DNA from 2 places in the Massilia consociata genome. Region 1 is predicted to be linked to the other one. Evidence: predicted binding sites of a transcription regulator. Region 1 holds the regulator's gene; the other holds the start of a gene.

What was found. Region 1 encodes sigma-54, which starts transcription at its own class of promoters, with help from an activator protein. Its sites were predicted from a motif close to TGGCANGNAANCTGCTTT; they were not measured.
Region 2: ACFFJK_RS14025 (DVUA0089 family protein) is a predicted target of sigma-54. The motif match lies at 5,884-5,901, and genes of this name have one in related genera.

The regions. Positions count from the first base shown of each region.
Region 1 covers NZ_JBHLWP010000016.1:168,003-184,020, forward strand. The annotation lists gene ACFFJK_RS17925 (HIT family protein) at 1-431, opposite strand, end outside; gene ACFFJK_RS17930 (DUF3683 domain-containing protein) at 428-4,447, opposite strand; gene ACFFJK_RS17935 (YqaA family protein) at 4,807-5,310, opposite strand; gene ilvA (threonine ammonia-lyase, biosynthetic) at 5,507-7,045, shown strand; gene queF (NADPH-dependent 7-cyano-7-deazaguanine reductase QueF) at 7,140-7,970, shown strand; gene ACFFJK_RS17950 (PTS sugar transporter subunit IIA) at 8,323-8,805, shown strand; gene hprK (HPr(Ser) kinase/phosphatase) at 8,858-9,793, shown strand; gene rapZ (RNase adapter RapZ) at 9,860-10,738, shown strand; gene ACFFJK_RS17965 (enoyl-CoA hydratase/isomerase family protein) at 10,880-11,965, opposite strand; gene hpf (ribosome hibernation-promoting factor, HPF/YfiA family) at 12,094-12,447, opposite strand; gene ACFFJK_RS17975 (RNA polymerase factor sigma-54) at 12,506-13,984, opposite strand; gene lptB (LPS export ABC transporter ATP-binding protein) at 14,013-14,786, opposite strand; gene lptA (lipopolysaccharide transport periplasmic protein LptA) at 14,783-15,334, opposite strand; gene lptC (LPS export ABC transporter periplasmic protein LptC) at 15,366-15,962, opposite strand; gene ACFFJK_RS17995 (KdsC family phosphatase) at 15,979-16,018, opposite strand, start outside.
Region 2 covers NZ_JBHLWP010000013.1:136,486-152,503, reverse strand. The annotation lists gene pyrG (CTP synthase) at 1-448, shown strand, start outside; gene kdsA (3-deoxy-8-phosphooctulonate synthase) at 445-1,299, shown strand; gene eno (phosphopyruvate hydratase) at 1,449-2,735, shown strand; gene ftsB (cell division protein FtsB) at 2,799-3,140, shown strand; gene ACFFJK_RS14045 (PAAR domain-containing protein) at 3,201-3,623, opposite strand; gene ACFFJK_RS14040 (hypothetical protein) at 3,740-3,898, shown strand; gene ACFFJK_RS14035 (hypothetical protein) at 4,041-4,319, shown strand; gene ACFFJK_RS14030 (Dps family protein) at 4,416-4,922, opposite strand; gene ACFFJK_RS14025 (DVUA0089 family protein) at 5,190-5,849, opposite strand; gene hslO (Hsp33 family molecular chaperone HslO) at 6,129-7,082, opposite strand; gene ACFFJK_RS14015 (gamma carbonic anhydrase family protein) at 7,086-7,610, opposite strand; gene ACFFJK_RS14010 (alpha/beta fold hydrolase) at 7,767-8,660, shown strand; gene ACFFJK_RS14005 (hypothetical protein) at 8,845-9,516, shown strand; gene ACFFJK_RS14000 (FlgO family outer membrane protein) at 9,531-10,079, shown strand; gene ACFFJK_RS13995 (3',5'-nucleoside bisphosphate phosphatase) at 10,160-10,987, shown strand; gene htpX (protease HtpX) at 11,134-12,009, shown strand; gene ACFFJK_RS13985 (L-threonylcarbamoyladenylate synthase) at 12,033-12,656, shown strand; gene ACFFJK_RS13980 (site-2 protease family protein) at 12,732-13,391, shown strand; gene ACFFJK_RS13975 (class I SAM-dependent methyltransferase) at 13,399-13,992, shown strand; gene dapA (4-hydroxy-tetrahydrodipicolinate synthase) at 14,056-14,937, shown strand; gene bamC (NlpB/DapX family lipoprotein) at 14,980-16,018, shown strand, end outside.

The sequences.
Region 1 (16,018 bases):
TGGAACTGGTTGAAACGGCGGACGATCGCGTCCGCGAGTTGCGGCAGCAGCGCGCGGCGCGCGGCGAGCGTGGCCTCGTCGGCCTGGCGGCTGGCTTGCGCCCATACCGGCGCCGGGAAGTGCGCATCGTCCGCGTAGCGCGGAATCACGTGCCAGTGCAGGTGCGGCACCACGTTGCCCAGGCTCGCCACGTTGACCTTTAACGGCTGCATGACCTCGCGCACGGCCAGCTCGAGCTGGTGCACGGCCTCGTTGACCAGCAGGCGGTCCTCACGCGACAGGTCGCTCATCTCGCGCACATGGTCGCGCCAGATCACGCGGCAGAAGCCCGGGTAGTTCGCGTCCTCGACGATGATGACGCTGAACTTCGGTCCGGCCCAGACGGCCGGCACGGACAGGTCGCACAGCTCGCAGCCCGCTACGTTCGTCATACCAGCACCCTTTCGATCCCGCCGTTGTTGGCACGCGCCACGTAGTCCGGCATCCAGTTCTCGCCCAGCAGGTGCTTGGCCATCTCCACCACGATGTAGTCGGCGGTGGTGCCGGCGTCATGGTTGTAGCGCGACAGGCCCTGCAGGCAGGATGGGCAGCTGGTCAGGATCTTCACGTCGCCCTTGAAGCCGTCGTCGCGCAGTTTATCCGCCCCCTTCTCCATCTCGCCCTGCTTGCGCGAACGGACCTGGGTCGCGATGTCCGGGCGGCTGATGGCGAAGGTCCCCGACTCGCCGCAGCAGCGGTCGTTCTTTTCGATCTTGACGTTGTCGACGGTCGAGACCAGCGCATTGACGGTCTTGAGCGAATCCTGCATCTTCATCGGCGTGTGGCAGGGGTCGTGGTACATGTAGCGGGTGCCGCTGACGCCTTCGAGCTTGACGCCCTTTTCCATCAGGTATTCGTGGATGTCGATGAGGCGGCAGCCCGGGAAAATCTTGTCGAACTCGTAGTTCGCCAGCGAGTCGTAGCAGGTGCCGCACGACACCACGACCGTCTTGATATCGAGGTAGTTCAGCGTGTTGGCCATGCGGTGGAACAGCACGCGGTTGTCCGTCACCATCTTGTCGGCTTTGTCATACTGTCCGGCGCCCCGTTGGGGGTAGCCGCAGCACAAATAGCCCGGCGGCAGCACGGTCTGCACGCCCACTTCCCACAGCATCGCCTGGGTCGCCAGGCCCACCTGCGAGAACAGGCGCTCCGAACCACAGCCCGGGAAGTAGAAAACCGCTTCGGTGTCCGCGTTGGTCTTCTTCGGGTTGCGGATGATCGGGATGACCTTGTCGTCCTCGATGTCGAGCAACGCGCGCGCCGTCTTCTTCGGCAGGTTGCCCGGCATCTTCTTGTTGATGAAGTGGATCACCTGTTCGCGCACCGGCGCCTTGCCGGTGGTCGGGGGCGGCGCCTCCACCTGCGGCTTGGCCAGGCCGCGCAGCAGCTGGTTGCCCATGCGCTGGGCCTTGTAGCCCAGGTCCACCATCGCCTTGCGGGTCAGGTTGATGGTGGTCGGGTCGGTCGCGTTCAGGAAGAACATGGCGGCGCGGTTGGCCGGCTTGAAGCTGCGCTTGTCCATCTTGCGCAGCAGGTTACGCATGTTCATCGAGACGTCGCCGAAGTCGATATTGACCGGGCATGGCGTAACGCACTTGTGGCACACGGTGCAGTGGTCGGACACGTCCTCGAACTCTTCCCAGTGGCGGATCGACACGCCGCGGCGGGTCTGTTCTTCGTAGAGGAAAGCTTCGATCAGGGCGGACGTCGACAGGATCTTGTCGCGTGGCGAGTACAGCAGGTTCGACTGCGGCACGTGCGTCGTGCAGACCGGCTTGCACTTGCCGCAACGCAGGCAGTCCTTGATGCTGTTGGCGATCTCGCCGATGTCGCTCTGCTGCATGATGAGCGATTCGTGGCCCATCAGGCCGAACGAAGGCGTATAGGCATTGCGCAGGTCGGCCGATACCGCCGTCGTGTTGAGCAGCTTGCCCTTGTTGAAGCGGCCTTCCGGATCGACGCGTTCCTTGTAATCGCGGAATTCGCGGATCTCTTCGTCGGTGAGGAACTCGAGCTTGGTGATGCCGATGCCGTGTTCGCCCGAGATCACGCCGTCCAGCGAACGGGCCAGCTTCATGATGCGCTCGACCGCCGCATGCGCATCCTGCAGCATCGCGTAGTCGTCCGAGTTCACCGGCAGGTTCGTATGGACGTTGCCGTCGCCGGCGTGCATGTGCAGGGCCACGAACACGCGCGAGCGCAGCACGCGCTTGTGGATCGCGGTGCACTCGTCGAGGATGCATTTGTACGCCGCACCGTTGAAGATCTGGCGCAGCGGCGCGCGCAGCTCCCCTTTCCACGACACGCGGATGGTATGGTCCTGCACCACGTCGAACAGCGTCGCATCCGGCTGGCGGCCGATGCGCAGGTCGAGCGTTTGCGACAACTGGTCCAGGCCGAGTTCGTCGAGCTTGCCGCGCACATCGGCCAGGCGTGCGTCGAGGTTGGCCAGGATGAAGCCCCAGCGCGCCTGTACCTGCTCCACCAGCGCCACCGCCTGCTGCGGGCGGTCGCCCAGGATCTCGGCGCGGTCGACCGTGTCGCCGGTGGCGTCGTCGCTCTTCTCGATCGGCAGGTGCTCGTTGGCGAGGTAGCCGTGCAGTTGTTCGGCCAGCTGCAGCTTGTTCTTGATCGACAGCTCGACGTTGATGCGCTCGATGCCGTCGGTGTATTCGCCCATCCGGTTCAGGGGGATCACCACGTCTTCGTTGATCTTGAAGGCGTTGGTGTGGCGCGCAATGGCCGCGGTGCGGGCGCGGTCGAGCCAGAACTTCTTTCTCGCTTCGGCACTGACGGCGACAAAACCTTCGCCGACCCGGGTGTTCGCCAGGCGCACCACTTCCGAAGCGGCGATGGCCACCGCGTTCTCGTCGTCGCCGACGATGTCGCCGAACAGCGCCATTTTAGGGAGCACGCCGCGCTTCGATTTGGTGGCGTAGCCGACCGCGCGCAGGTAGCGCTCGTCCAGGTGCTCCAGGCCGGCCAGGCGAAGGGTAGCAAAGGCCGGATCGCCGTTCTTCGGCAGGCTGTCGAGATAGTCCTTGATCTCGACGATCGACGGGATCGCGTCGCGCGCCTGGCCGAAGAATTCCAGCGCCACGGTGCGGGTGAACTTCGGCATCTTGTGCAGGATCCAGCGCGCCGACGTGATCAAACCGTCGGTGCCTTCCTTCTGGATGCCCGGCAGGCCGGCCAGGAATTTGTCGGTGACGTCCTTGCCCAGGCCTTCCTTGCGGAAGCGCTTACCTTCGATGGTGAGCGTCTCGACCCGGAACGGCTCGCCCTTGGCGCCGGGTTTACCTGCACTGCGCGGCGTCGGATGGGTCCATTCGAGTTTGAAAGTGGCGACCGGCGCGTCGTGGATTTTCGAGAGGTTGTGATCCATGCGCGTGACTTCCAGCCAGTCGCCGTTCGGGTCGACCATGCGCCAGGAGGCCAGGTTGTCGAGCGCCGTGCCCCACAGGACGGCCTTCTTGCCGCCCGCGTTCATGGCGATGTTCCCGCCGATGCAGGAAGCGTGCGCAGAAGTCGGGTCGACCGCGAACACGAAGCCGGCCTTCTCGGCCGCCTGCGACACGCGCTGGGTGACCACGCCGGCATAGGTATGGATGGTCGCGTACTCGCGGTCCACGCCCGGCAGGCGGGTCATTTCGACCTCGCCCAGGCCGATCAGCTTTTCGGTGTTGATCACGGCCGACATCGGCGTGAGCGGAATCGCGCCGCCGGTGTAGCCGGTGCCGCCGCCGCGCGGGATGATGGTCAGGCCCAGCTCGATGCAGCCTTTTACCAGGCCCGCCATCTCTTCCTCGCTGTCGGGCAGCAGGACCAGGAACGGGTATTCGACGCGCCAGTCGGTGGCGTCGGTGACGTGCGAGACGCGGTGCATGCCGTCGAAACGGATGTTGCGTTTATCCGTGTAGGCGCCGAGCACCTGCTTTGCGCGCTTGCGCAGGTCATACGTGTCGCGGAACTCGCGCGCGAAATCGTCGACCGCCTTGCGCGCCGCGGCGAGCAGCTGTTCGACGGCGACGCTGCGCGCGGCGGATGCCTCGGCATCGCCGTCGTTCACGTCGACACTCAGGCGACGCTTGTCGACTTCGCCCAGGCGGTGGTGCAGCGCATCGATCAGCTTCTGGCGCCGCTTCGGGTTGTCGAGCAGGTCGTCCTGCAGGTAGGGATTGCGGCGCACCACCCAGATGTCGCCCAGCACCTCGTACAGCATGCGCGCAGAGCGCCCGGTCTGGCGCGCGCCGCGCAGCTCGTCGAGCAGGCGCCACGACGACTCACCCAGCAGGCGGATCACGATTTCGCGATCGGAGAACGAGGTGTAGTTATACGGGATCTCGCGCAGGCGCGCGGGAGCGTTGTCGGCGAGCAGGGTATGGATGTGTGCGGGGGCGTTCATTGAAATCGTATCGACAGTCGGACTGGCCCGAAGGATATTCATTCTAGCTTATTGCGGTGCACCACGCAGGGGATGAATGAGAAAGCGATATTTCCAGACGCAAGAAAATGCCAATACTGAACAGTATATGCAAATTTCGTTTGCGGAAAACGGTCGGGATGCAGGCTTCGTTTGCATGCAGATGACAAACGACATATTGCATAAGGCGATGCCGGTGGTCGACGGCTTCCGGTAACTACCAGAAGCGCCTGGCGCGCCGCTGGCTTCCGGCCTTACCTTCGATGCATTGTTAGAAGTTTTTTATAGTAAGTTTCTGATACCACGCAGGCCTGATACAGGCGTCCCGGAGTCGGTACCGTTTAGCCGATCCACTGCCCCAGCAAGTCTCCGATGGATTTCCAGAACCCGTCCGGGATATACAGCAGCGCCGCCGTCATGGTCACGTAGCGCAGGAACTTCCCGATCGCCATGTACATCACGCTCGGCCAGAACGGCAGGTGCAGCCAGCCGGCCAGGGTGCACAGCGGGTCGCCCACGCCCGGCATCCAGGACAGCAGCATGGTCTTGGCGCCATACCGCTTGAGCCAGCCGAACCAGCGGCTCTGGCGCTCCTTGGCGAAGGCCACCTTGGCGCGGTAGCCGATGAAGTAGTCGAATGCCCCGCCCAGCGTGTTGCCCACGGTGCCCACCAGCACGGCCGGCCAGAACATCGCCGGGTTGGCCTTCACCACGGCGAACACCGCCGGCTCGGAACCGAGCGGCAGCAGGGTCGCCGAAACGAAGCTGATGATGAAGATGGAGGTCAGCCCGACGGTCGGTGCGGCGAGGAGGTCCAGGAGCCAGAGGACAGCGTTTTCGATCATTAAGTGGGAAGCCCGAGCGAGGGTAAGAGGCGTCCATTATAATGAGGATCACTTATCGTAACGACACAATACGCCGAGCCTGATACCCAGCGCCGCGTATCGACCTGCCCGCCCCGGTCATCCTCCGAGCAGAACAGTGTGCGTCGTCCCGGACCGCCAGCCTACCCCCTGCTGGCTTCATTACCGATTGCCGACCATGACTACCGACTACCTCAAGAGAATCCTGACTGCCCGCGTCTACGACGTCGCCGAAGAAACCCCGCTCGAATATGCGCCGACGCTGTCGCAGCGCATGGGCAACCGCATCTACTTCAAGCGCGAGGACATGCAGAGCGTCTTCAGCTTCAAGCTGCGCGGGGCCTACAACAAGATGGCCAACCTGACGCTCGAACAGCTCAGGCGCGGCGTGATCTGCGCCTCGGCCGGCAACCACGCGCAGGGCGTCGCCCTGGCAGCAAGCCGCCTGGGCTGCCGCGCGCTGATCGTGATGCCCACCACCACCCCGCAGGTGAAGATCGACGCGGTGAAATCGCGCGGCGGCGCCAGCGTGGAAGTCGTCCTGCACGGCGACTCCTACACCGACGCCTACCATCACGCGCTGCTGCTGGAAAAAGAGCAGCGCCTGACCTTCGTGCATCCCTTCGACGATCCGGACGTCATCGCCGGCCAGGGCACGATCGGCATGGAGATCCTGCGCCAGCATTCCGGCCCGATCCACGCGATCTTCGTCGCCATCGGCGGCGGCGGCCTGATCTCCGGCGTGGGCGCCTACGTGAAGGCGGTGCGCCCGGACATCAAGGTGATCGGCGTGCAGACCATCGATTCCGATGCGATGGCCAGGAGCCTGAAGGCGGGCCAGCGCGTGACGCTGACCGACGTCGGCCTGTTCTCGGACGGCACCGCGGTGCGCCAAGTGGGCGAAGAAACCTTCCGCGTTGCCAGCCAGGTGGTGGACGAGATCATCATCGTCGACACCGACGCGATCTGCGCCGCGATCCAGGACGTGTTCCAGGACACGCGCAGCATCCTGGAGCCGGCCGGCGCGCTGGCGGTGGCCGGCGCCAAGGCCTACGTGGAACGCTCGCAGATGGCGCGCAATCCGGTCAAGGCCGAGACCCTGGTCGCGGTGGCCTGCGGCGCCAACATGAACTTCGACCGCCTGCGCTTCGTCGCGGAACGCGCCGAACTGGGCGAATCGCGCGAAGCCGTGTTCGCGGTAACGATTCCCGAGCAGCGCGGCAGCTTCCGGCGCTTCTGCGCGCTGGTCGGCCCGCGCAACGTCACCGAATTCAACTACCGCATCAGCGACGCGCGCCAGGCGCACATCTTCGTGGGCGTGCAGGTGGGCAGCCGCAGCGAGTCGGGCCTGCTGGCGCGCACCTTCGAGGAGCACGACTTCCGCACCCTGGATTTGACCCACGACGAACTGGCCAAGCTGCACATCCGCCACCTGGTGGGCGGAAAGAGCGCGCTGGCGCAGGACGAATTGCTGTATCGTTTCGAGTTTCCCGAACGTCCGGGTGCGCTCATGCGCTTCCTGGACAGCATGGCGCCGAACTGGAACATCTCGCTGTTCCACTACCGCAACCAGGGCGGCGACGTCGGACGCATCCTGGTCGGCCTGCAGGTGCCGGCAGCGGAGATGGACGAGTTTCGGCAGTTCCTGGCCACGCTCGGCTACCGGTACTGGGACGAGAGCAGCAACCCGGTCTACAAGTTGTTTTTGGGGGCATGATCCCCATTGTGTGGACAGGTGATCCCTCGTCCGCACATTTTGTTGAACGTGGGCGGCCATGCCGTCCACCCTAGGCGCCACAAGCGCATTGCGTATGAATACTCCTGATCAATCGCCTCTTGGCAAAACCTCGGCCTACCAGAGCCAGTACGCCCCCGAACTCCTGTTCCCGATCCCGCGCCAGCAAAAGCGCGAGGAAATCGGCCTGGGCACGGGCACCCTGCCCTTCTTCGGCGTCGATATCTGGAACGCCTACGAGCTGTCGTGGCTGAACATGCGCGGCAAGCCGCAGGTGGCCATCGCCACCATCACGGCCCCAAGCGATTCGCCCAACATCGTCGAATCGAAGTCCTTCAAGCTGTACCTGAACTCGTTCAACCAGACCCGCCTGGCCGGCACCGACGCGCTGGCCGAACTGCTGCGCCAGGACCTGTCCGCCGCCTTCGGCGCCCCGGTCCACGTGAGCATCACGACGCCGGACGCCTTCGACACCCTCAAGATGGGCGAGCTCGACGGTACCCTGCTGGACCGCCTCGACGTGGAGATCGACCAGTACGTGCCTTCGCCGCAGCTCCTGAGCGCGAACACCGAGGAAGCACCGGTCGAGGAAACCCTGGTGTCGCACCTGCTGAAGTCGAACTGCCTCGTCACCGGCCAGCCGGACTGGGGTACCGTCCAGATCCGCTACGTCGGCCCGCAGATCGACCAGGAAGGCCTGCTCAAGTACCTGATCGGCTTTCGCGAGCACAATGAGTTCCACGAGCAGTGCGTCGAGCGCATCTTCATGGACGTGCTGCGCCAGTGCAAGCCGAGCAAGCTCGCGGTCTATGCCCGCTACACCCGCCGTGGCGGGCTCGACATCAATCCATGGCGCGCCAACTTCAGCACCGGCAAGCCGGGCAACCTGCGTACCGCGCGCCAGTAACGCTTCGCAAGGCACAGGTGCTCGCCGCCTGTGCGTTTTTGGCTACAACGGTGTCAAGGCATGAATGGCAAAATGACACTGGCACATACTGCTTAAAATATGGGCAGCATGTGTGCAAAAGTCGGTTTTTTACCTACCCGGCATGCATTTGCAAGGTCGCAGGTGGGATTTCAATTGGGAAATTGCGTTTTGCTGTAACCAGGATTTCGTAGCAAAAAAATACGTTTTTGCCGAGTTGGTGTATCGTACTTCACTGTATGTACGTACAGATGCGAAATCGAATGTCACGGCCCCGAAACAGGCCTATAATTCCGCCTCGCAAGCGCCCTTACCTGTGCATGGCACAAAAGTTATGACGAACCTAAGCAAAATCCTCTCCCTCGAGAACGTGCAACTGGACCTCGAAGTCTCCAGCAAGAAGCGTGCTTTCGAGCAGGCTGGCCTGATTTTCGAGAACAACTGCGGTATCGCGCGTTCGACCGTGTCGGACAACCTGTTCGCACGCGAGCGTCTCGGCTCCACCGGGCTGGGTCATGGCGTAGCCGTGCCGCATGGCCGGATCAAGGGCTCCAAGAGCCTCAAGTCGCCGCTGGCGGCCTTCGTGCGCCTGAAGGAACCGATTCCCTTCGAGTCACCCGACGGCCAGCCGGTCAACCTGCTGTTCTTCCTCCTGATCCCGGACCATGTCACCCAGCAGCACCTCGAGATCCTGTCGGAAATCGCCGAGCTGTTCTCGGACGAAGCGGTGAGGACGGCCCTGGCGACCGATCCAGACCCGAAGTCGGTCCATGAGCGCATCATCAACTGGCAACCTAGTCTGCAGGCGTTGGGCTGATTTGTATTAGACTGTCTGTGCGGCAATGTCGCCGCGCACCGAAGCCATGCCCATGCTGCAGACTCCGCTGACCATCCAGCGCTTGTATGACGACAACCGCGACAGCCTGCAGCTCGGCTGGTTCGCGGGCTTCCCCGGCGGCGAACGCCAGATCGCAGGCGACGCCGCCTCGGCTGCCGACCAGGTGGGCCACCTGAACCTGATCCACCCGGGCCGCATCCAGGTGTTCGGGCACCAGGAACTGAATTACTACCACCGCCTGAAATCGAGCTCGCGCACCCATGTGATCGGCGAGCTGATCGGCGGCGGCCCGCCGGCCCTGATCATCGCACAGGGCCTGGAAACCCCGCCCGACATCCTGGCCATCTGCGACGAGCAGAACATCCCCCTGTTCTCGACTCCGCTGCCGGCGGCGCAGGTGATCGACTTCCTGCGCGTGTATCTGTCCAAGAAGCTGGCGCAGCGCGTCATCATGCACGGCGTGTTCATGGACGTGCTGGGCGTGGGGGTGCTCATCACGGGCGAATCCGGCCTCGGCAAGAGCGAACTCGGCCTGGAACTGATCTCGCGCTCGCACGGCCTGGTGGCCGACGACGCGGTGGAATTCTCGCGCATCGCGCCGAACATGATCGAGGGCCGCTGCCCGCCGCTGCTGCAGAACCTGCTCGAAGTGCGCGGCCTGGGCTTGTTGGACATCAAGGCGATCTTCGGCGAGACCGCGGTGCGCCGCAAGATGCGGCTGAAGCTCATCGTGCACCTGGTCAAGCGCGGTACGCTCGACGAGGAAGTCGAGCGCCTGCCCTTCCACCACCCGACCGAAGACGTGCTCGGGCTGCCGATCCGCAAGGTCGTGATCCCCGTCGCGGCCGGCCGCAACATCGCGGTGCTGCTGGAGGCGGCGGTGCGCAACACGATCCTGCAACTGCGCGGCATCGACACGCTGCAGGAATTCATGGAGCGCCAACGCCAGGCGATGAGCGGCGACTAAGGTTTCACCCCATGTCCTCATAGGAGAACAGGGACAAGCGCGGGGCGCTTGCGGTATCATCGCCGCATGCACATCGTCCTCATCACCGGTATTTCCGGCTCGGGCAAATCGGTTGCCCTCAATGTCCTCGAAGACGCAGGTTATTACTGCGTCGACAACCTCCCGCCGGCGCTGCTGCCGGCCCTGGTCTACGCCGTCAGCGAGAAAGGCACCGAGCGGATCGCCGTCGCGGTCGACGCGCGCAGCGCCGAGTCGCTGGTGGAACTGCCCGTGAGCGTGCGCCACCTGAAGGAAGAAGGCCACAACGTCAAGGTCATGTTCCTGACCTCGAGCACGCATTCGCTGGTCGCGCGCTTCTCCGAAACCCGCCGCAGCCACCCGCTGTCGCACGAACTGCGCCCGGGCGAGAACCCGGCATCGCGCCGCACGCTCATCGAATGCATCGCCGAGGAGCGCGAGCGCCTGTCGGCAATCGAGAACCTCGGCCACGTGATCGACACGTCCGAACTGTCCGCCAACAAGCTGCGTGCCTGGATCAAGGAACTGGCCGACGTCGAACATGCGCCGCTGACCCTGTTCTTCGAGTCCTTCGCCTTCAAGGTGGGCGTGCCGCTGGATGCGGACTTCGTGTTCGACGTGCGCGCGATCCCGAACCCCTATTACGACCTGGCCTTGCGCCCGCTGACGGGCAAGGATGCGCCGGTGATCGCCTTCCTCGATGCGCAGCCGAGCGCGGCCGAAATGCTGGAAGACATCCGTGCGTTCGTCGAGAAGTGGCTGCCCTCGTTCAAGACGGACAACCGCAGCTACCTGACGGTGGCGGTGGGCTGCACCGGCGGACAGCACCGGTCGGTGTACATGGCGGAGCGGCTGGGAGCCTACTTCAACAGTACCGAGCGCGTCATCGTGCGGCATCGGGAGCAGCCGAAGCACATTACCGTCTGATACGGTCTTTAGGTCCATCCGGAACGTAGGGTGGGCAGGTTTTCCTGCCCACGCGTTCAACTCACACCAGAGCTGCCGGCCCGGCTGATTCACCGTTAACTATCACCGCATGGGCGGGAGACCCGCCCACCCTACAGACCATCAGGCCAGGTGCCGCAGCGGGTGCGCGTAGTCCGGCCATACCGGCTCGAAGAAGCGCGCCACCATCGCCGGCGTCACCTGCTCCAGCGTCGGCGGGTTCCATTTCGGCGCATTGTCCTTGTCGATCACCAGCGCGCGCACGCCTTCGAGCACTTCGCCATGCTCGAAATTGCGGCGCACCAGGTTGCGCTCCATGCGCAGGCAGTCGGCCACGTCCAGCGAGGCGCCGCGCAGCAGAAGCTCGCGCGTCACGCACATCATGAGGGGCGAGCGCTGGCGCATCGCCTTCAGGGCCTTCTGCGCGAACGGGTTTTCGTCGCGCGAGAGCGACTCCATGATGGCCGGCACCGAGGCCGCGCCGAAGTGCGCGTCGATCACTGCGCGCTGCGCCTGCAGCTCGCTTGCACCTGCCTGGCTTGCAAACTGCGCGGCAAACGCGCGGATCGCCTCCGGCAATTGCGCGCCCAGGGTCGATTCCACCAGCGCCATCAGCTCGCCGAGCCGTTCTCCCGGCATGAACACGTCCGCCAGCCCGACATAGAGCGCGTCCGCCGCGCCGATCGTCAGCCCGGTCAGGCCCAGGTACTGGCCCAGCTGCCCCGGGGCATGCGACAGGAAATGGCTGCCGCCCACGTCGGGGAACAGGCCGATGTTCACTTCCGGCATCGCCATCCTGGTACGGTCGGTCACGATACGCAGGCCGCAACCGGGGCCACCCTGCGCGATGCCCATGCCGCCGCCCATCACCACGCCGTCCATGACGGCGATGTAGGGCTTCGGATAGAAGTGGATCAGGTGGTTCAGCGCGTATTCTTCGGTGAAGAAATCTTCCAGCAGCGCGCTGCCGCCGGTCGGGCCGACGCGGCCCATCTCGTGGAAGAAACGGATGTCGCCGCCCGCGCACAGGGCTTTCTCGCTGGTGCTGGTGATGAGCACCGCATCGACGGCGGCGCTGTCCTGCCAGTCCAGCAGGATGGCGGTCAATGCGCGCACCATGTCCAGCGACAGCGAGTTCAGGGCTTTCGGGCGGTCAAGCGTGATGACGCCGGTACGGTTGGCGACGCGCGTCAGGACGGTATCGGTCATGGCAGTGCTCTGTGATCGAAAAGACATGCATTCTACAGAACACTCGGGCCGGTGCGATATCTTTACAAAGCAAAAAGGGCGTCCCCTCAGACGCCCTTGCTGTGATTACCGCGGTGTGTGCGTAGGTGTTACGCTGCGGCGGCTTCGCCGTTGTCCGGCATGCGCTTGTGCGCTACGTGATTATGGTTTTGAAGCATGGATTTGTGTTTCAGAACCTGCCTGTCCAGCCTGTCCATCAGCGTGTCGATTGCCGCATAAAGGTCTTGCGCCGCACTGGCCACGTGCAAAATCTTGCCAGATACCTGTAGGTTGATCTCGGCTTTCTGCCGTTTTTCTTTTTCGGTGAGGTTATCGATGGCGAGGAACACGTGGGTGTCGATCACGTGGTCGAAATGGCGGGTAATGCGCTCGAGCTTATTCTGAACGTATTCACGGATGGCGGGGGTGACTTCGAGATGGTGGCCACTGATTGTGAGGTTCATACACACTCCTTTGGGAAGGTGCCCTGCCCGCGCCACAAGGTGAGAGTGGGCAGTAGCTTTACAGGGATTTGCGGAGGCTGACGGGCGGAATCTTGAGCGCTTCGCGGTATTTGGCAACCGTCCGGCGCGCAATGACCATACCTTGTTCCCCGAGCATCTCCGCGATCTTGCTGTCGGATAAAGGGTTCCTAGGGTCTTCTGCTCCTGTCAATTGCGCAATGAGAGCGCGGATCGCCGTCGAGGAGGCTTCTCCCCCCGCTTCGGTGGCGACATGGCTTCCGAAGAAGTACTTCAGCTCGAACATGCCGTGCGGGGTCAGCATGTATTTCTGCGTTGTGACACGAGAAATTGTGCTCTCGTGTAGACCTAGTGTATCAGCTATCTCACGTAAAACAAGAGGGCGCATGGCAACCGCGCCGTGGCTGAAAAAGTTGCGCTGGCGCTCGACGATTGCCTCGGCAACACGCAGGATCGTGTCGAAACGCTGGCGCATGTTCTTGATCAGCCACTTCGCTTCCTGCAGCTGCGCGCCCATCTGGCTTTCGCTTTTTCCCTGCTTGAGCAGGTTCGCGTACAGCGTGTTCACGCGCAGGCGCGGCATCACTTCCGGGTTCAGCGAAACGGCCCAGCCGTTCTTGGCGCGGCGCACGATCACGTCCGGCACCACATAGTCGGAGACGCCCGATGCGAACGCCGCGCCGGGATGCGGGTTGCACCTGCGGACCACGGCCTGCACCTCGCGCAGGTCTTCGTCGTCGCAATCCAGGGCCTTTTTCAGCTTGGTATATTCGCGCTGCGCGAACCAGGTCAGGTAACCCTCGACGATCTTCAAGGCGAGGCGCCGCGTCACCAGGGGCACGCCCGGCATGCGGCGGATCTGCAGCGCCAGGCATTCGGCCGCGCTGCGCGCGCCGACGCCGACCGGGTCCAGGCTCTGGACCAGGGCCAGCGCGCAGCGCAGTTCGTCCATCTCGATCTCGAGCTCAGCTGGCAGGCGCGCGTGGATCTCGTCCAGCGGCTCTTCCAGGTAGCCGTTGTCGTCGAGGGCGTCGATCACGAGTTCGACCAGGGCGCGGTCGCGCATTGCGCAACTGGTGGTGCGCACCTGCTCCATCAGGTGCTCGCGCAGCGTGAGGCCGCAGGCTTCCAGTTGCGGGCGGCCGTCTTCGTCGTCGCCACTGCGCGCACCGCCGCCTTCGCCACCCCAGTCCATGTCGCCATCGCCACGCTCGCCGTCGTGGTCGTGGCCATCGCCCTCGCCCTGCGCACCGTCGGCGGAAGCGCCCTGCTCCTGCGCCGGCTGCGCGGCCGGCGCTTCGCCGTTGGCGGGCGCCTGGTTGATGGCGCCGTCGGCCAGCAGCCGCACCGAACGGTCGAGCGGATCGTCGAGCCGTTCGAGCAGCGGGTTGTCGCCCAGGATCTGTTCGATTTCCTGGTGCAGTTCGAGCGTGGATAGCTGCAGCAGGCGGATCGACTGCTGCAGTTGCGGCGTGAGCGCCAGGTGCTGCGAGGTGCGGAGTTGCAGTGACTGTTTCATTGCCTAATGGTCGTGACGAGATGCAGTACTACATGCGGAAGTGTTCACCCAGATACACGCGCCGCACGGATTCGTTGGCGATGATGTCGTCAGGACGGCCCGAGGCGAGCACCGCCCCCTGGTTGATGATGTAGGCGCGGTCGCAGATGCCGAGCGTCTCGCGGACGTTGTGGTCGGTGATCAGGACGCCGATGTTGCGCTCCTTCAGGAAGCGCACGATGCGCTGGATCTCGATGACCGCGATCGGGTCCACGCCCGCGAACGGTTCGTCGAGCAGCACGAAGCGCGGGTTGGTCGCCAGCGCGCGCGCGATCTCCACGCGGCGGCGCTCGCCGCCGGACAGCGACATCGCCGGGTTCTCGCGCAGCTTCTCGATCTGCAGCTCGGCCAGCAGGGTGTCGAGGCGCTCGTTGATCTGGTCTTTTGGCAGCGCCTTGCCGTCCACGCGCTGCAGTTCCAGCACGGCGCGGATGTTCTCTTCCACCGTCAGCTTGCGGAACACCGAGGCTTCCTGCGGCAGGTAGGACAGGCCGAGCACCGCGCGGCGGTGGATCGGCAGGCTCGTGATGTCGGTGCCGTTGATGTCGATGGTGCCGGCATCCGACGGCACCAGGCCGACGATCATGTAGAACGAGGTGGTCTTGCCGGCGCCGTTGGGCCCCAGCAGGCCGACCACTTCGCCGCATTCGACCTGCAGCGACACGTCGCGCACCACCAGCCGTTTGCCGTAGCTCTTCTGCAGGCCCTTGACGACCAGGGTGCTGCAGTCTTCGCGGCCTGCCGTTTCGCGCGCTGCCGTCATTGCTTGGCGCCTTCCGACGTGGTGCGGCGCGGGGCGATGATCAGGGTGCCGCGGCCGCCGCCGACCTTGCTCGCGCCGCTCGGGTCGTTGCGCACCTGCGCGACTTCCCGGCGGTTGTCGTAGGAGATGAAGGGACCCTTGATCTCGTTGGTCATGCGGCCGTTTTCCAGCTCGCGCACTTCGGCGCTGGAGAACAGCTTGACCAGTTCGGCGCGCTCGTCGTATTCGATGCGCTGGGCCTGGCCCTCGACCCACAGGTTCGGGCCGCCGTCACGCTTCTGGCGGAAGGTGGCCAGCTTGCCCGGCGCTGCGGTGAGCGTCACGCTCATGTAGCCTTCCGGCGTTTCCTTCATCACGGCGCGGTCGGACTTCAGGACCAGGGTGCCGCGCGTGAGCACGACGTTGCCGGTCAGGGTGCGGGTCTGCGTGACCTCGTCGACGTCGAGGGTGTCGAAGTTGATCACGGCCTCCTTGAGCGAGTCGGCGCGCTCGGCAAAGGCGCTGAGCGATGCCAGGCCAAGGAAGACGGCTGCGATGAGTTTTTTCATTGAATGCTTGTCCTGTGTTGTTTGCTGGCCGCTAGCGCTGGCGCGGCGGATAGACGATCTGGCCGCGGCTGGCAAGGTGCAGCTTCTGGGTGGCGTTGTTGGCCACCATGCCGGTGCCGCGCACGGTGGCGGCGCCGAGCTGCATCTCGACCGGCTTGTCGGTCTTCATGATCTCTTCGTCGGGCAGCACGGTGAGCGCCTGGGTGCGCACGCGCAGCGCTTCGCTGGTCGGCGTGGCCGGGCGCTGGATGTCCACGTTGCCGAGCAGGTCGACGCGGTGCTCTTCATGGTAGATGCGGCCGCGGTCGGCCACCACGGTCATGCGCGGACGGCCCGGGGTCATGCCCTGCACCACCGGCTGTTCGACCACGGAGACATCGCCCATCGGCGTGTGCGCCAGGCGCTTGCCCGACACCACGTAGCTCGGCTTGCCGTCCTGCGTCATGCGCACGAACGAGAAATTCTCGACGATGTAGTCGGGTTCGGACCCCGGCCCGCCCAGGCGGCCGTCGAGCTCGTCGCTCTCCATCACCTGCAGCAGCCAGAAACTGCCGAAGGCGCAGAACACGCCGATCATCATGATGCTCAAGAGCTTCCAGCGGTGGGCGGTGCGCTTGTAGTTGACCATGGCGTCCTGACCGTGTTCAGGCGAAATACGGCGCCAGCGCCTGTTCGTAGGTACCC
Region 2 (16,018 bases), on a different contig from region 1:
GATCACCGAGTGGCAGAACCACGACGGCAAGGTCGAGCGCCGCGACGTCAATTCCGACCTGGGCGGCACGATGCGCCTGGGCGCCCAGACCTGCGCGGTGAAGCCGGGTACGCTGGCCGCCGAGATCTACGGCAATGTCGTGACCGAGCGCCACCGCCATCGCTACGAAGGCAATAACTACTACCTGCCGAAGATCGAAGCGGCTGGCCTGGTGGTTGCGGCGCGCACTCCGAACGAAGACCTGCTGGAAATCATGGAACTGCCGCGCAGCGGCGACAACGCGCACCCGTGGTATGTGGGCGTGCAGTTCCACCCGGAGTTCAAATCGACCCCGCGTAACGGCCATCCGCTGTTCACGTCGTTCATCAAGGCTGCGCTGGCGCACCAGGCAGCCAATACCAACGCGGCGGCGAACAATGGTTCGACGCTGCAAGGAGATGCAGCATGAAACTCGCAGGATTCGATGTCGGCCTCGACAAGCCGATCTTCCTGATCGCCGGCACCTGCGTGATCGAATCGCGCCAGATGGCGCTCGACACCGCCGGCACGCTGAAGGAAATCACCTCGGCACTGGGCATTCCGTTCATCTACAAGTCGTCCTTCGACAAGGCCAACCGCTCGTCCGGCAAGTCGTTCCGCGGTCCGGGCATGGACAAGGGCCTGGAGATCCTGGCCGACGTGCGCAAGGAAATCGGCGTGCCCGTGCTCACCGACGTGCACGACGAAGAGATGATCCCGCAGGTGGCGAGCGTGGTCGACGTGCTGCAGACGCCCGCTTTCCTCTGCCGCCAGACCGACTTCATCAACGCCTGCGCGCGTTCGGGCAAGCCGGTCAACATCAAGAAGGGCCAGTTCCTGGCGCCTGGCGACATGAAGAACGTGATCGACAAGGCGCGCGCCGCCGCGCGCGAAGCGGGCCTGCCGGAAGATAACTTCATGGCGTGCGAGCGCGGCGTCTCGTTCGGCTACAACAACCTGGTCTCGGACATGCGGAGTCTGGCCATCATGCGCGAATCGAACTGCCCGGTGGTGTTCGACGCGACCCACTCGGTGCAGCTGCCGGGTGGCCAGGGCACCTCGTCCGGCGGCCAGCGCGAGCACGTGCCGGTGCTGTCGCGCGCGGCCGTGGCGGCCGGCATCGCCGGCCTGTTCATGGAAACCCACCCGGACCCGGCCAATGCGCTGTCGGACGGCCCGAACGCGGTGCCGCTTGGCCGCATGAAGGAGCTGCTGACCACGCTGGTCGAGCTCGACCGCATCGTCAAGAAGACCGGCTTCCTGGAAGCCGACTTCAAGTAAGCACGGCATCGGCGGCGCTTTGCAACATGACGCGCGTGCGCCCGGCGGCCGGGGCACGCGTTTATTTTGTTACAATACCCGGCGTTTGGCTACGGCGCCCTGGCGATGCGTAGCCGCTACAGACTTTTACCTTCCGGAGACTGAAAAACATGAGTGCTATCGTTGATATCATCGGCCGCGAAATCATTGACTCGCGCGGCAATCCGACCGTGGAATGCGATGTCCTGCTGGAATCGGGCGTGATGGGCCGCGCCGCCGTGCCCTCGGGCGCATCCACCGGTTCGCGCGAAGCCATCGAGCTGCGCGACGGCGACCCGAAGCGTTACTTCGGCAAGGGCGTGCTGCAGGCCTGCGAGAATATCAACACCGAGATCTCCGAAGCGATCATGGGCCTGGACGCCAATGAGCAGGCGTTCCTGGACCGCACCCTGATCGATCTCGACGGCACCGAGAACAAGAGCCGCCTGGGCGCCAACGCCATGCTGGCCGTGTCGATGGCCGTGGCCAAGGCCGCCGCCGAAGAGGCAGGCCTGCCGCTGTACCGCTACTTCGGCGGTTCCGGCGCGATGCAGATGCCGGTCCCGATGATGAACGTCATCAACGGCGGCGCGCACGCGGACAACAACCTGGACATCCAGGAATTCATGATCATCCCGGTCGGCGCGCCATCCTTCAAGGAAGCGCTGCGCTACGGCGCCGAGGTGTTCCACACCCTGAAGAAGATCCTGCACTCGAAGGGCCTGAACACCGCGGTCGGCGACGAAGGCGGCTTCGCCCCGTCGGTGGCCAACCATGAAGAAGCGATCAAGCTGATCATGCAGGCGATCGACCAGGCGGGCTACGTGGCCGGCCAGGACATCGCGATCGGCCTGGACTGCGCGGCGAGCGAGTTCCACAAGGACGGCAAGTACGTGCTCGAAGGCGAAGGCGGCCTGGCGCTCTCCAGCGCCGACTTCACCAACATGCTGGCAACCTGGTGCGACAAGTATCCGATCATCTCGATCGAGGACGCCATGGCCGAAGGCGACTGGGAAGGCTGGGCGACGCTCACCGCCGCCCTGGGCAAGAAGGTGCAACTGGTGGGCGACGATTTGTTCGTCACCAACACCAAAATCCTGAAAGAAGGCATCCAGAAGGGCATCGCCAACTCGATCCTGATCAAGATCAACCAGATCGGCACCCTGACCGAGACCTTCGCCGCCATCGAGATGGCCAAGCGCGCCGGCTACACCGCCGTGATCTCGCACCGCTCGGGCGAAACCGAAGACTCGACCATCGCCGATATCGCGGTTGGCCTGAACGCCCTGCAGATCAAGACCGGCTCGATGTCGCGTTCGGACCGCATGGCCAAGTACAACCAGCTGCTGCGCATCGAGGAAGACCTGGGCGATGTGGCGACCTACCCGGGCCGCGACGCGTTCTATAATCTCAAGTGAGCCTGAAGTAAGATCCACGGCCGGCCAGCCCAGCGGGCGCGCCGGCCTTTTCACGCACGTTCCATGCGACTCATCACCCTCGCGCTGGCCTTCCTGCTGCTGCTGATCCAGTACCCATTGTGGCTGGGCAAGGGCGGCTGGCTCGCCGTCGCCGACATGCGCGACCAGGTCGCGGCGACCCGGCTGCATACCGAAAAGCTCAAGGCCCGCAACGCCAAACTGGAATCGGAAGTGCGCGACCTGCGCGACGGGACCGGCGCGGTCGAGGAGCGCGCGCGCTACGAACTGGGCATGATCAAGCAGAACGAAATCTTCATTCAGGTGCTGCGCAAGGACGAGCGGCCGGCGGTCTCGATGACCGAACCGCCGCCGCCGCCGAAGCCGAAGGAAAAGCGCAACCCCTGACACCCGGACCATTTACCGCGCGGCAGCTCCCGGGAAGAAGGCGCCGCGCGGCGGCCGGTTTCAGGCGCCGCTGCTCGCGCGCGGCGGCATGTAGCCTGGTTGCAGCAGTCCCGTGATCGGCGCATCGCCTTCGAACAGGACGATCTCGCCCATGTTCTGCTGGCTCGATGCAATCCGGTCGCCGTTTTCGACGTGGCTTCCTACCAGCGCGATCGGCCGGTCGTCGAAGGTGGAGGCATTGCCGGCGCCGGAAACGATGATGCTTTCGCTGCCATCGGGATAGCGGACCCGGTCGCCGACGCAGGCGACACGAAAACCGTCCAGGTGCAGCTCATGCTCGGCCACGACGATCCTCCCGCCCCGTATGGTGCACGAACCGACCGTTGCGATCGGATACCGGGCCATCACTTTACGCGATGCGGGGCGTGATGCTGCCACTTCGTGATCGGCCGACAATACTTCAGCTGCTGACATGCGCTTCATTTGCACTCCTTTAAATATGACCGGCGAGAATGTTCCTTGCGCTAAAGCCAAGCGCTCTCGACACGGTCTTGCTTTTTAATATGGCAGGGCGTATTTGACGCCCCCGCAGCCGGAAGATGTTTGATTTTCATCAGAGTAACTTTCATGTAGGACGGAGACTACAAGAAAGTTGCCGGAAATCGCAGTGTGTTGCCAGGGATACACGAGCCGATATGCGATCGCTTTCGCCGAAAGCCCGCTGCACCTTCCTCAGGCAATGCCCCGGCGGTGTATGATCGCGGGAACGACATCTCCCTGCAGACCGGCGCCCGGCCGGCAGCCGGCCAGGAACACGACCAACAAACACTGCACCAGACGAGCGTGGTGCGAACGACTGAAGCGATGCCGCAGCGAGCGCTCGCTTCGATGGAGCCAAGCATGACCCAAGAAAACGCACCGCCGAATCCCGCGGAGCTCGATTCCCTCGACACCATTGCCGATTGCCTGGCCGAGGCGTTCGAGGACGGCGACGGCGCCGTCATCACCGTCGCCATGCAGGCGGTGGCGCGGGCGCCGGGCCTGGGCGCGCTGGCCGCAGCCGTGGGGATGCCGCGCGACGAGCTGCAGGCTGCCCTGGTGGCGGACGAATTCAACCTCGACCTCACCCTCGAGATCATGAAGGTGGTCGACCTGCACATGTCCGGCGGACGCGCCTAGCGCGGCGCTCCCAGCCGGCGGCTTGGCCGATACCTGCCCGCCATGAAAAAACGCGCCATCCGGCGCGTTTCTTCGTTCCGCATGCCAGTGGCGCAATCAGTCCGACGAGGCCTCGCCCTGCATCGCGCCGGCACCCTGTTCCAGGAAGGAACGCAGCATCCAGGCGTTCTTTTCGTGCACTTCCATACGGGTGGTCAGCATGTCGGCGGTCGGGAAGTCGTCCAGCTCGTCGGCCACCTTCACGCCGGCGCGCAGGGTACGGATCAGGGTTTCATTGCCTTCCACCAGCTGGCGGATCATTTCCTTGGCCGAGAGCACGTCCGGCTCTTCGGAGATGCTCGACAGTTCGGCATAGCGCTTGTAGGTCGCCGGCGCGAAGTGGCCCAGGGCCCGGATGCGCTCGGCGATATCGTCCAGCGCATTCCATTGCTCGGTGTACTGCTCCTCGAACATGACGTGCAGGGTCGAGAACATCGGTCCGGTCACGTTCCAGTGGAAATTGTGGGTCTTCAGGTACAGCATGTAGGCGTCCGCCAGCACGGTAGAGAGCGATTCGACGATCTTGGCGCGGTCTTCGGTGCTGATTCCAGTGTCCATGTGCATTGCGTGTTCCTCCTCGGGGTCAAAAGCGATAGTGTTCGTATGAAATCTGCAACACTGTCAGAGAGGCATCAGCTTAGCACCGGCGCGGAAATCGTGAAGCACGGTGCTCCGGTTCAAATCCGGGGCGTGGGAAGGCACGCATGGGTGGTGCACGGGAAGCGGGGAAGGCGAGGGCGCGGCATGCATTGTGTCGCTCGCCGCTGCGACTGCCGGCCTGCGGGCAGGTCGCCAGTCGCCTGAGGAAGCCCCGGGAGGGGCTTCGCGCAATTACGCCACCTGGCGCGCCTTGCGGCGGGAAGCGGCGAAGCCCGCCAGTCCGGCGCCCAGCAGCAGGAGTGAAGCCGGCTCCGGCACGTCGGTGCCGGCGTCCGGCGTGACGCCGATTTCCCGGATATTGGAGATCCGGCCGTCTTCCGCGGTCATCGTCAGGCGCCATGCGCCCCAGTTCTGGTCACCGATGAAACGGTCGTAAGGACGGTTCTTCTCGTAACCCTGCAGGGCTTCGTGCGCGAAATAGGTGCCTTGGCCAATGGTGATCATGTAGGTGCCGGCGGTGTAGAACGTGTAGCCACGCGCCGCGTCGAAGAAGTCGACCGAGCCGTCGGCCCGGCCGATCGAGCCAGTCGTATCGTCCGCGATGAACAAGGTATTGCCGGACGCGTCGAAGAGCATCATGTAGCTGTCGAAGCCGGTGATGAAGCCATCGCCATTGAGGTCGACGCCGGTGGATTCGCGCACCAGGGAGTCGAAGAACACGTAGGTGCCGGCGGTAACATCGAACGTGATACGCGAAATCTTCAGGTCGTTGGCGCGGCCGTCGCCATCGCCATCAAAGTTGTAGATCTTGCCGTTGATAACAGCTGCGCTTGCGATCGACGACATGGCAACACCAGCCAACAAAAACAATCCTGCAACAATCTTCCGCATTTCCTGCCTTAAAGTGAGGTTTAAAACCTTCTATAAAGCAAAACATATGCCAGATTTCAATTATTGATTAAAATCAATGGCTTGCAAGTAAGAATCTATCGGAGCGTGTTTGTTTGTAAAATTTCTCGACACCGGTCAGGACACATCCGGCCCGTGTCGACGAAGGGCCGGGCCTCAAGCGGTGTCATGCCGTGGCTGCATTTTTCACGATACGTGCGAAATCGGCCGCAAAACCGACGAATTCGCTACGCAGCGTGTTTTCTGCTCGGGGAAGCGCGCTCAGTTGATGCTGCCGCTGGGCGGCATCATGGTCTCGACCGGGGTATCGCTCGCGAACAGCTGGGCGCAATCCACCTTGTCGAAGGCGTAGTGCTTGCCGCAGAAGTCGCAGTTGATGCCCAGTTCGCCCAAGTCTTTCAGCGCCGCATCGACTTCCTGCTGGCCCAGCATCTTGAGCATGTTGCCGACCTTTTCGCGGGTGCAGCTGCAGTGGAATTGCGGATGCGCGGGCTCGAACACGCGGATGGTCTCTTCCCAGAACAGGCGCTTGAGCAGGGTTTCGATGGAGGTGGACAGCAGTTCCTCGCGCTTCAGGGTCTGGCCCAGCATCACGGCGCGGTTCCAGGTTTCCAGGTCTTCGGCTTCCGAGGCCTGCTTCTGCTGGTCGTCCTTGCCGCTGTGGCGCGGGAGCTTTTGCAGCAGCAGGCCGCGCGAGACCTGGTCGTCGGCCGCCAGCCACAGGCGGGTGTCCATCTGCTCGGAACGCAGCATGTAGTTCTCGATGACGGTCGCCATGTCCTCGCCGACGAGCGGCACCACGCCCTGGTAGGGCTGCTGGCCGGGCACCTTGTCGACCGGGTCGAGGGTGATCACGAAGCGGCCCTTGCCGTGCACATTGAACATCTGGCTGAGCGTCGCATCGTCGGCCAGTTCGGCGTCCGGCGCCAGTTTCGCGGTGGCGCGGATGCGCAGCTGGGCGTCGCACTCGACCACCAGCAGGCGCACCGGCCCGTCGCCGAAGATCTGCATCACGATGGCGCCGTTGAACTTCAGGTTGGCCGAGAGCAGGGCGCTGGCCGCCACCATCTCGCCGAGCGCGGCGCGTACCGCCTTCGGGTAGGCGTGCCGGGCCTGGATCTCGCGCCAGGTGTCGGAAATCTCGATCAGCTCGCCGCGGACGGCGGCGTTGTCGAAGATGAATTTTTGCAGGGTGTCGCGGGTTTCCGTAGTCATTCTTTATCCGATTTTCTTGAGCTGCGCCTTGAACAGCTGGCCGCGCGCCACGTAGCTCGCGGCGCTGGCCTGCAGGCGCAGCAGGTCTTCTTCCGTCAGGGTGCGCACGGCCTTGGCTGGCGAACCGAGGATCAGCGAATGGTCCGGGAAGTCCTTGCCTTCCGTGACCAGGGCACCGGCACCCACCAGGCAACCCTTGCCGATCCTTGCGCCATTCAGGATGACGGCCTGGATGCCGATCAGCGAGCCGTCGCCTACCGTGCAGCCGTGCAGCATGGCCTGGTGTCCGACGGTCACGTCCTTGCCGAGCACGAGCGGAAAGCCCATGTCGGTGTGCATGACCGTACCTTCCTGCACGTTGCTGTTTTCGCCGATGGTGATGCGTTCGTTGTCGCCGCGCAGGGTGGCGCCATACCACACCGAGGCATTCGCCTCGAGCGTGACCTTGCCGATCAGGGTTGCCGTATCGGCCACGAAGCTTGATGCGTCGATCTCGGGCGCATGCTCGCCCAGCTGGTAAATCGCCATGGATGTGCTCGCGGAAGGTTGATATGTCGCTATTGTAAACCCTGCGCCCGCCATCGTCCGGTCGGTGGAAGATGGGGCTGCCCAGCGGGATATCAAGCATGGGGTTATAATGCGAACGATCGTACTTTTTTGATCGACCCTTTTGTCCGAGGCAGCATGACACCTTCCCGTTCCGAATTCCTGACCATCCGCGGCCTGCGAACCTATGTGCGTCACTGGGGCCGCGAAGGCGCCCCCAAGATCTTCATGCAGCATGGCTGGATGGACGTGTCGGCCTCGTTCCAGTTCGTGGTCGATTGCCTGAAGGGCGACTGGCACGTGATCGCCTTCGACTGGCGCGGTTTCGGGCTGAGCGAGCGTGCGCACTCGGACACCTACTGGTTCCCGGATTACCTGGCCGACCTGGAGGCGGTGCTCGACCATTATGCGCCGGGCGAAGCGGTCAACCTGCTCGGCCACAGCATGGGCGGCAATATCGCCAGCCTGTATGCCGGCGTGCGACCGCAGCGCATCGCGAAGCTGATCAACCTCGAAGGCTTCGGCCTGCCGGCGACCCGTCCGTCGCAGGCGCCGGGACGCTTCGCCAAGTGGCTCGACGAGTTGCGCGCCAAGCCCGAGATGCGCGGCTATGCCAGCGTGGAGGAGGTGGCCGCGCGGCTGCAGAAGACCAATCCCCGCCTGCCGGCGGACCGTGCGGCCTTCTTGGCCGGGCACTGGTCTGCCAGGGATGCCGACGGCCAGTGGCGCATCCTGGGAGACCCGGCGCACAAGATGACCGGTCCGCTGCTGTACCACGCCGACGAGGTGCTGGCCTGCTGGACCCAGATCACGGCCCCGGTGTTGTGGGTCGAGGCCGAGGAGACCGAAATGTGGCGCTGGATGGGGCCGAAGGAGCAGGCGCGGGCGGAAATCGACCGGCGGCGCGAACACCTGGCCGACGTGACCGCGCGCATGATGCCGGGTGCGGGGCATATGCTGCACCATGACCAGCCGGAGCTGCTGGCGGCGATGGTCGAGGCGTTCCTGACGGGGGCCGAGGTTCCGGGCTGATCGGCTGAACCCCGATCCCGGCCTGCGCCGGGACGGGGTGCTCGAGTCATGTCCGAGGCCTCGCACCAACGTTGTAAGCACCCCTCACAAGGCAAGCCTGTAATTGCCCTACGGCAATGCCCGTGCTACAGTCGCTCTCCACATCGGCGCATCTGCGCCATCGAGACAGACTGACAGGATTCCCATGCAATTCCGAGCCGCCCTCGCGCTCGCCGGCGCACTGCTCATGGCAGGCTGCGCCGTCCCCCACACCCCGGCCCCGGTGGCCACCAACTTCCCGAGCACCCAGCAGGCCAGGCTGCAGGCCGCCGCCCACTGGGGCGTGATCGCGCGCCACATGGCGGGCCAGCTGGCGCCTTCGCTCAAGGTCAATGCGCGCCGCCCGCTGTACGTGACGTCGCAGCAGTCCTCGCCGTTCGCGCAGGGTGTGAGCAGCCACCTGGTCACGGCCCTGGTCAACGAGGGCTATATCGTGGTGAAGGTGCCGGACGCGAACACCTTGCGCATCGAACTCGACACCCAGGTGGTCGCGTTTTCGCCGGACCGCCCGCAATACAGGTTCGCCGGCGAGCGCACCGCGCTGGTGGCGAGCGCCTGGGTGCTGACCGGGATCGAGCAGACGGCCGAATGGCTGCTGAGCGCCGCCATCGCCGGCCGGGACGCCTATGCGTGGTTCCATTCGCAGTTCGCCACCGGCGCCACGCCAAAGACCGAGATCGTCGTCAACCTGTCGCTGGCCGACGACCAGCGCTACTATGCGCGCAGCACCTCGGTGTACTACACGACGGACAGTGACCGCGCCCTGTACGACGCGGCGCACCAGCCGACCCGGACCTTCGCGGTCCGCAACCATTGAGCGACAGGCCTGCCATGCGATCCACCTTCCTTCGCGCCGGCGTGCTTGCCATGACGCTGGTACTCGGCGCCTGCGCCACCAATCCGGAAGAAAGCACCGACTACACGGCGGTCTCGGCCAACGCCTTCGTGGCCGCCAACTACCGCGCCGCCGATGCGCTGGCCGGGCAACTGCGCGGCAAGCTGGCCGACGACAAGCCGCTGATCATGGCGACCATCGTCAACATCGATGCGCTGGACCAGACCTCGATGCTGGGCCGCCTGGTCTCGGAGCAGCTGTCCACGCGCCTGGCGCAGGGCGGCATGAGGATGCTGGAGCTGAAGCTGCGCAGCAGCATCTACCTCAAGCGCGGGCAGGGCGAGCTGATGCTCACGCGCGAGATCGGCGACGTGGCGCACGCCCACAACGCCCAGGCGGTGGTGGTCGGCTCGTACGCCGAGACGCGCGACGCGGTCTTCATCAACGTCAAGGTGATCCAGCCCACCACCAACCTGGTGCTCGCCGGCCACGACTACGTGCTGGCGAAAGAGGGCACGGTGCGCTCGATGCTGCAGTCCTACTGAGGCGGCAGCGCGGCAGCGCGGCGGGCAAATGGCGCGTACAATCATCGCTCCATCGCCTTCCTCACCACTCGCGCCGCACCATGAAAGCCGACCTTCACTGCCATTCCAACGTCTCCGACGGCGTGCTCGCGCCCGCCGCGGTGGCTGCCTACGCCCGCAAGGGCGGCGTCGACCTCTGGGCGCTGACCGACCACGACGAGGTCGGCGGCATCAAGGCGGCGCGCGCGGCGGCCGGCGAGCTCGGGATGCGCTTCGTGGCCGGCGTCGAGATCTCGGTGACCTGGGCCAACGAGACGGTGCACATCGTCGGCCTGCAGGTCGACGAGGACAACCGCCTTCTCGTCGAGGGCCTGGCCGCCACCCGCAACGGCCGCGAGGCCCGCGCCAGGGAAATCGCGGCCCAGCTGGAACAGGCCGGCATTCCCGGCGCCTACGACGGTGCGCTCAATTACGTCGGCAACCCGGACCTGATCTCGCGCACCCATTTCGCGCGCTACCTGGTCGAGCTCGGCGTGTGCGGCTCCACCACGGAAGTCTTCCGTAAATACCTTACGGAGGGCAAGCCGGGCTACGTACCGCACCGCTGGGCCACCCTGGAGCAGGCGGTCGGCTGGATCCGCGGGGCCGGCGGCATTCCCGTCATCGCCCACCCGGGCCGCTACAAGTTCGGCCCCACCGCCGAAGGGGCGCTGTTCGACGCGTTCCGCCAGCTCGGCGGCAATGCCATCGAGGTCGTCACCGGCAGCCATACGCCTGACCAGTACGGCACGTATGCCGAGATTGCGCGGCGCTACGGTTTCCTGGCCTCGCGCGGGACCGATTTCCATGCGCCGGGCGAAGCGCGGGTCGAGTTTGCCGAATTGCCGCCCTTGCCGGCCGGGCTGACCCCGGTTTGGCATGACTGGTAGGGTGGGCAAGCGTCCGGTATCGCATGGGCTGGTTGAACGCGCGGCCGGCGAAGCCGGCCACCCTGCCACGGCCGAGCCCTTGAATTCCCGGCCTTGCAGCCCAATCTTGGCAGCCTGACATCTTCAAGCTGCCAGGAGGCCCATTCATGAAACGCATCGTTCTCTTCCTTGCCACCAACCTCGCCGTGGTGCTGGTGGTGTCGCTCGTGCTCAACCTGCTCGGGGTGGGGCGTGCCGTCTCGGGGCAAGGGATCGATATCGGCGCGCTCGCCATCTTCTCGCTGGTCGTCGGCTTTACCGGCGCCTTCATTTCGCTGCTGATGAGCAAGCCGATGGCGAAGTGGACGACCGGCGCGCGCGTCATTGAAACGCCGGCCAACGGCACCGAGCGCTGGCTGGTCGACACCGTGCGCAAGCTGTCCGAGCGCGCCGGCATCGGCATGCCGGAAGTGGCCGTGTACGAGGGCGAGCCGAACGCGTTCGCCACCGGCGCCTTCAAGAATTCCGCGCTGGTGGCCGTGTCCACCGGCCTGCTGGCCAGCATGAACCAGGACGAGGTCGAGGCCGTGCTCGGCCACGAAGTCGCGCACATCGCCAACGGCGACATGGTAACGCTCACCCTGATCCAGGGCGTGGTCAACACCTTCGTCGTGTTCCTGGCGCGCGTGGTCGGCTATTTCGTGGACAAGCTGCTGTTTCGCAGCGAAGACCGCGGGCCCGGCGTCGGCTACATGATCACCGTGTTCGTCTGCGAGATCCTGTTCGGCATCCTCGCCTCGATCATCGTGGCCTGGTTCTCGCGCCAGCGCGAATTCCGGGCCGATGCCGGCGCCGCGAAGCTGATGGGCACCCCGGTGCCGATGCAGCACGCGCTGGCCCGCCTCGGCGGCCTGGTTCCGGGCGCGCTGCCCTCGTCGATGTCCGCTTCCGGCATTTCGGGCAGCGGCGGCGGCTGGGGCGCGCTGTTCTCCACCCACCCGCCGATGGAACAACGCATCGCCGCGCTGCAGGCGCTGCGCTGAGCGACCGACAAGAAAGGCTGCCGATGGCCCAATACTTCCAGATCCACCCCGAGAACCCCCAGCCTCGCCTGATCAAGCAGGCAGCCTCGATCATCGGCGCGGGCGGGATCGTCGCCGCGCCCACCGATTCGGCGTACGCGCTGGTCTGCCGCCTCGACGACAAGGGCGCGGTCGAGAAGCTGCGCCGCATCCGCGGCGTCGACGACAAGCACCACCTCACGCTGCTGGTGCGCGACCTGTCCGAGATCGCGCATTTCGCGCGCGTCGACAACACCCAGTACCGGCTGCTGAAGGCGACCATGCCGGGGCCGTACACCGTAATCCTCGAGGCGACGCGCGAAGTCCCGCGCCGCCTGTCGCACCCGTCGCGCAAGACCATCGGCGTGCGTGTGCCCGAGAACCACATCCTGCTGGCGCTGATCGAGGAACTCGGCGAGCCGCTGATCGGCACCACCCTGCAGCTGCCGGGCGACGACCACATGTTGTCCGATCCGGATGAGGTGCTGGAGCGCCTCGGCAAGCAGATCGAGCTCGTGATCGACGGCGGCGCCGGCACCCTGGAAGCCACCACGATCGTGGACCTGACCGGCGCCGTGCCGGAACTGGTGCGCGAGGGCAGGGGCGACCCGGCCGCGTTCGGGCTGTAGGGTGGCCGGCGGGCCGCAGGCCCGTCTTCAGCCTCTCCTAACTGCCGGGGTCCGCGCCTCTGATAAAATCCGGTAATGGATGAAATGATTCGGGCCGTTACGGTCTATGCTTTACCGCTGATCTTCGCAATCACCTTGCACGAAGCCGCCCATGCTTACGCGGCCAAGCGATACGGCGATGCCACCGCTTTTGTCGCAGGCCGCATGACGCTGGACCCGTTCAAGCACATCGACCCGTTCGGTACCGTCGCCATGCCCTTGCTGCTGTATTTCGGTACGCAGGGCGCATTCACCTTCGGCTATGCCAAGCCGGTTCCCGTCGATTTCGGCGCGCTGCGCAGTCCGCGCCTGCATTCGGCCCTGGTCGCATTCGCCGGGCCGGCGGCGAATCTCGTCATGGCGCTGGGCTGGCTGATACTGGCGACGATCCTGCTCAACCATTCGGGGCGGGGCGACTTCCTGCATGAGGTGTCGATCGCCGGCGTGAAGGTCAACCTGTTGATGTTCGCATTCAATCTCATCCCGATCCTGCCTCTCGACGGCGGACGTATCCTGAACAGCATGCTGCCGCGCCAGCTGGCGTACCGGTTCTCGCAACTCGAGCGCTATGGCTTCATCATCGTGCTGGCGCTGGTGTTCATGCGCATGCTGGATTTCTGGATCATCGGTTTGCAGAATATTGCCTTGCAAGTGCTACAGGTCGTGGCGCTTCCCCTGCAGTTGCTGTTCCGCTGACCGGCACATGAGCACGAACATCAATATGATGAGCTTGCCGGTCTCGCCCTGGGTGGCGCGCTTCGCGCCGCTGGCGAAGGGCGGCGAAGCGCTCGACCTTGCCTGCGGCAGCGGCCGCCATACGCGCCTGCTGGCCGCGCGTGGCATGCAGGTGCTGGCGCTGGACCGCAACGCGGAACTGCTGGCGCCGCTCGCCGGTCCAACTGTCCAGACGATGCAGCACGACCTCGAAGCCGAGGGCGCCGTATGGCCATTCGAACCGGGTCGTTTCGCGCTGATCGTCGTCACCAACTACCTGTACCGCCCGCTGTTTCCCCACCTGGCGCGGAGCCTGCGGCCGGACGGCGTCCTGGTCTACGAAACCTTCGCGCAGGGGAACCAGATCTACGGCAAGCCCTCGAATCCCGATTTCCTGCTGGCGCCGGGCGAACTCCTGGCGCTGGCGCAGCAAGGCGGGCTGCAGGTGCTGGCCTATGAAGACGGCCATGTGGACCGTCCGCACCCGGCACAGGTGCAGCGCCTGTGCGCGGCCGGCCCCGCCTATGCCAAAACCGAAGCGAAGCTCGACCACGAATCTCGACCATATTCTGGGTCCGAATGAACCATAGATGCGGTCGATCCGCTACAATCAGATTTTATTTACTCAATGGCACCGTCAACGCATATGATTAAGGGCAGTATCGTAGCAATCGTCACCCCGATGTTCGAGGACGGCAGTCTTGACCGCGACTCCCTGCGCAAGCTGATCGACTGGCACATCGCGGAAGGCACCGACGGCATCGTGATCGTCGGCACCACGGGCGAGTCCGCCACCGTCTCTCCCGACGAGCATGGCGAACTGATCAAGCTGGCGGTGGAACACGTCGCCGGCCGCATCCCGGTGATCGCCGGCGCTGGCGGCAACTCGACCGCCGAAGCCATCGCACTGACCCGGCACGCGAAGGAAGTCGGCGCCGACGCCTCGCTGCAGGTGGTGCCGTACTACAACCGTCCGACCCAGGAAGGCATGTACCGCCACTTCAAGGCCATCGCGGAAGCGGTCGACCTGCCGGTCATCCTGTACAACGTGCCGGGCCGCACCGTTGCGGACATGAACAACGAGACGGTGGCCCGCCTGGCGCCGATCGACAACATCATCGGCATCAAGGACGCAACCGGCAACATCGGCCGCGGCATCGAGCTGCTGCGCATGGTCGACAAATCCTTTGCCGTGTACTCGGGCGACGACCCGACCGCCATGGCGCTGATGTTCTGCGGCGGCGCCGGCAATATCTCCGTGACCGCCAACGTCGCCCCGCGCGCAATGCACGAACTGTGCGTCGCGGCGATGGCCGGCGACATCGCGAAAGCGGTCGAGATCAACAACCGCGTGCTCGACCTGCACGCCCGGCTGTTCGTCGAGCCGAACCCGGTGCCGGTCAAGTGGGCCCTGGCCGAGATGGGCAAGATCCCGTCCGGCCTGCGCCTGCCGCTGGCCCCGCTGTCGTCCTCGTACCACGAGACCGTGCGCGGCGCACTGGCCCAGGCGGGCCTTCTCCCGTCCTGAACCCGCAAGGGTTCGGGTTCCTAGTACCTGACATCGAACGACATGACTATTCGCAACAACAAGACCCTGGTTTCCGCTCCCGCCGCCGCGCGCGTGCTGACGCTCGGCGCCGTCGCGCTGAGCCTGGCGGCCTGCACCACCATCTTCGAATCGGACAAGGTCGACTACCGCGGCGCCAAGAAAGCCGCGGCACTGGAAGTTCCGCCTGACCTGACCGCGCTCCAGCGCGACAACCGCTATGCCGTCCCGGACGGCAAGGGCGTGGCCACCGCATCGGGCTTCCAGCAGCAGATGGGGGCGCAGAATGCACAGGGCGCGGCGCCGATGGCAGGTTCGATGCAGCCGATCGGCCCGGTGTCGACCGATGCCGTCAGCGTCCAGCGCGCCGGCGACCAGCGCTGGCTGGTGGTCAAGCAGACCCCGGAACAACTGTGGCCGCAGCTGCGCCAGTTCTGGGAAAACCAGGGCTTCGCCATCGAGACCGAGTCGGCAACCACCGGCACGATGGAAACCAACTGGGTCGAGAACCGTTCCAAGATCCCACAGGACTTCATCCGCAATGCCTTGGGCCGGGTGTTCGACCGCGCCTATTCGACCGGCGAGCGCGACAAGTTCCGCACCCGCCTGGAGCGCCTGCCGGACGGCTCCACCGAGATCTACATCAGCCACCGCGGCGCCGAGGAAGTGCTGCAGGGCGCGCAGAAGGAAACGACGATCTGGACCGTGCGCCCGAACGACCCGGGCCTGGAGTCGCAGTTCCTGGGTCGCTTGGTGGCTCAGCTGACTGGTGTCAAGGAAACCAAGCAGGCCGAAACCATGGTCGCCAACGCACCGGTGGCGGCGCCGAACGCCGCGCTGGTGGGCAGTGCCGTGCAACTGAACGAAGGTTTCGATCGCGCATGGCGCCGCGTCGGCCTGGCGCTGGACCGCGTCGGCTTCACCGTGGAAGATCGCGACCGCGTGCAGGGCGTTTATTTCGTGCGCTACGTCGATCCGGACGCCGTCAACCAGGAAGGCTTCTTCAAGCGCCTGTTCACCTTCGGCGGCGCCGACGACAAGGCCAAGGAAGCGCAGCGCTACC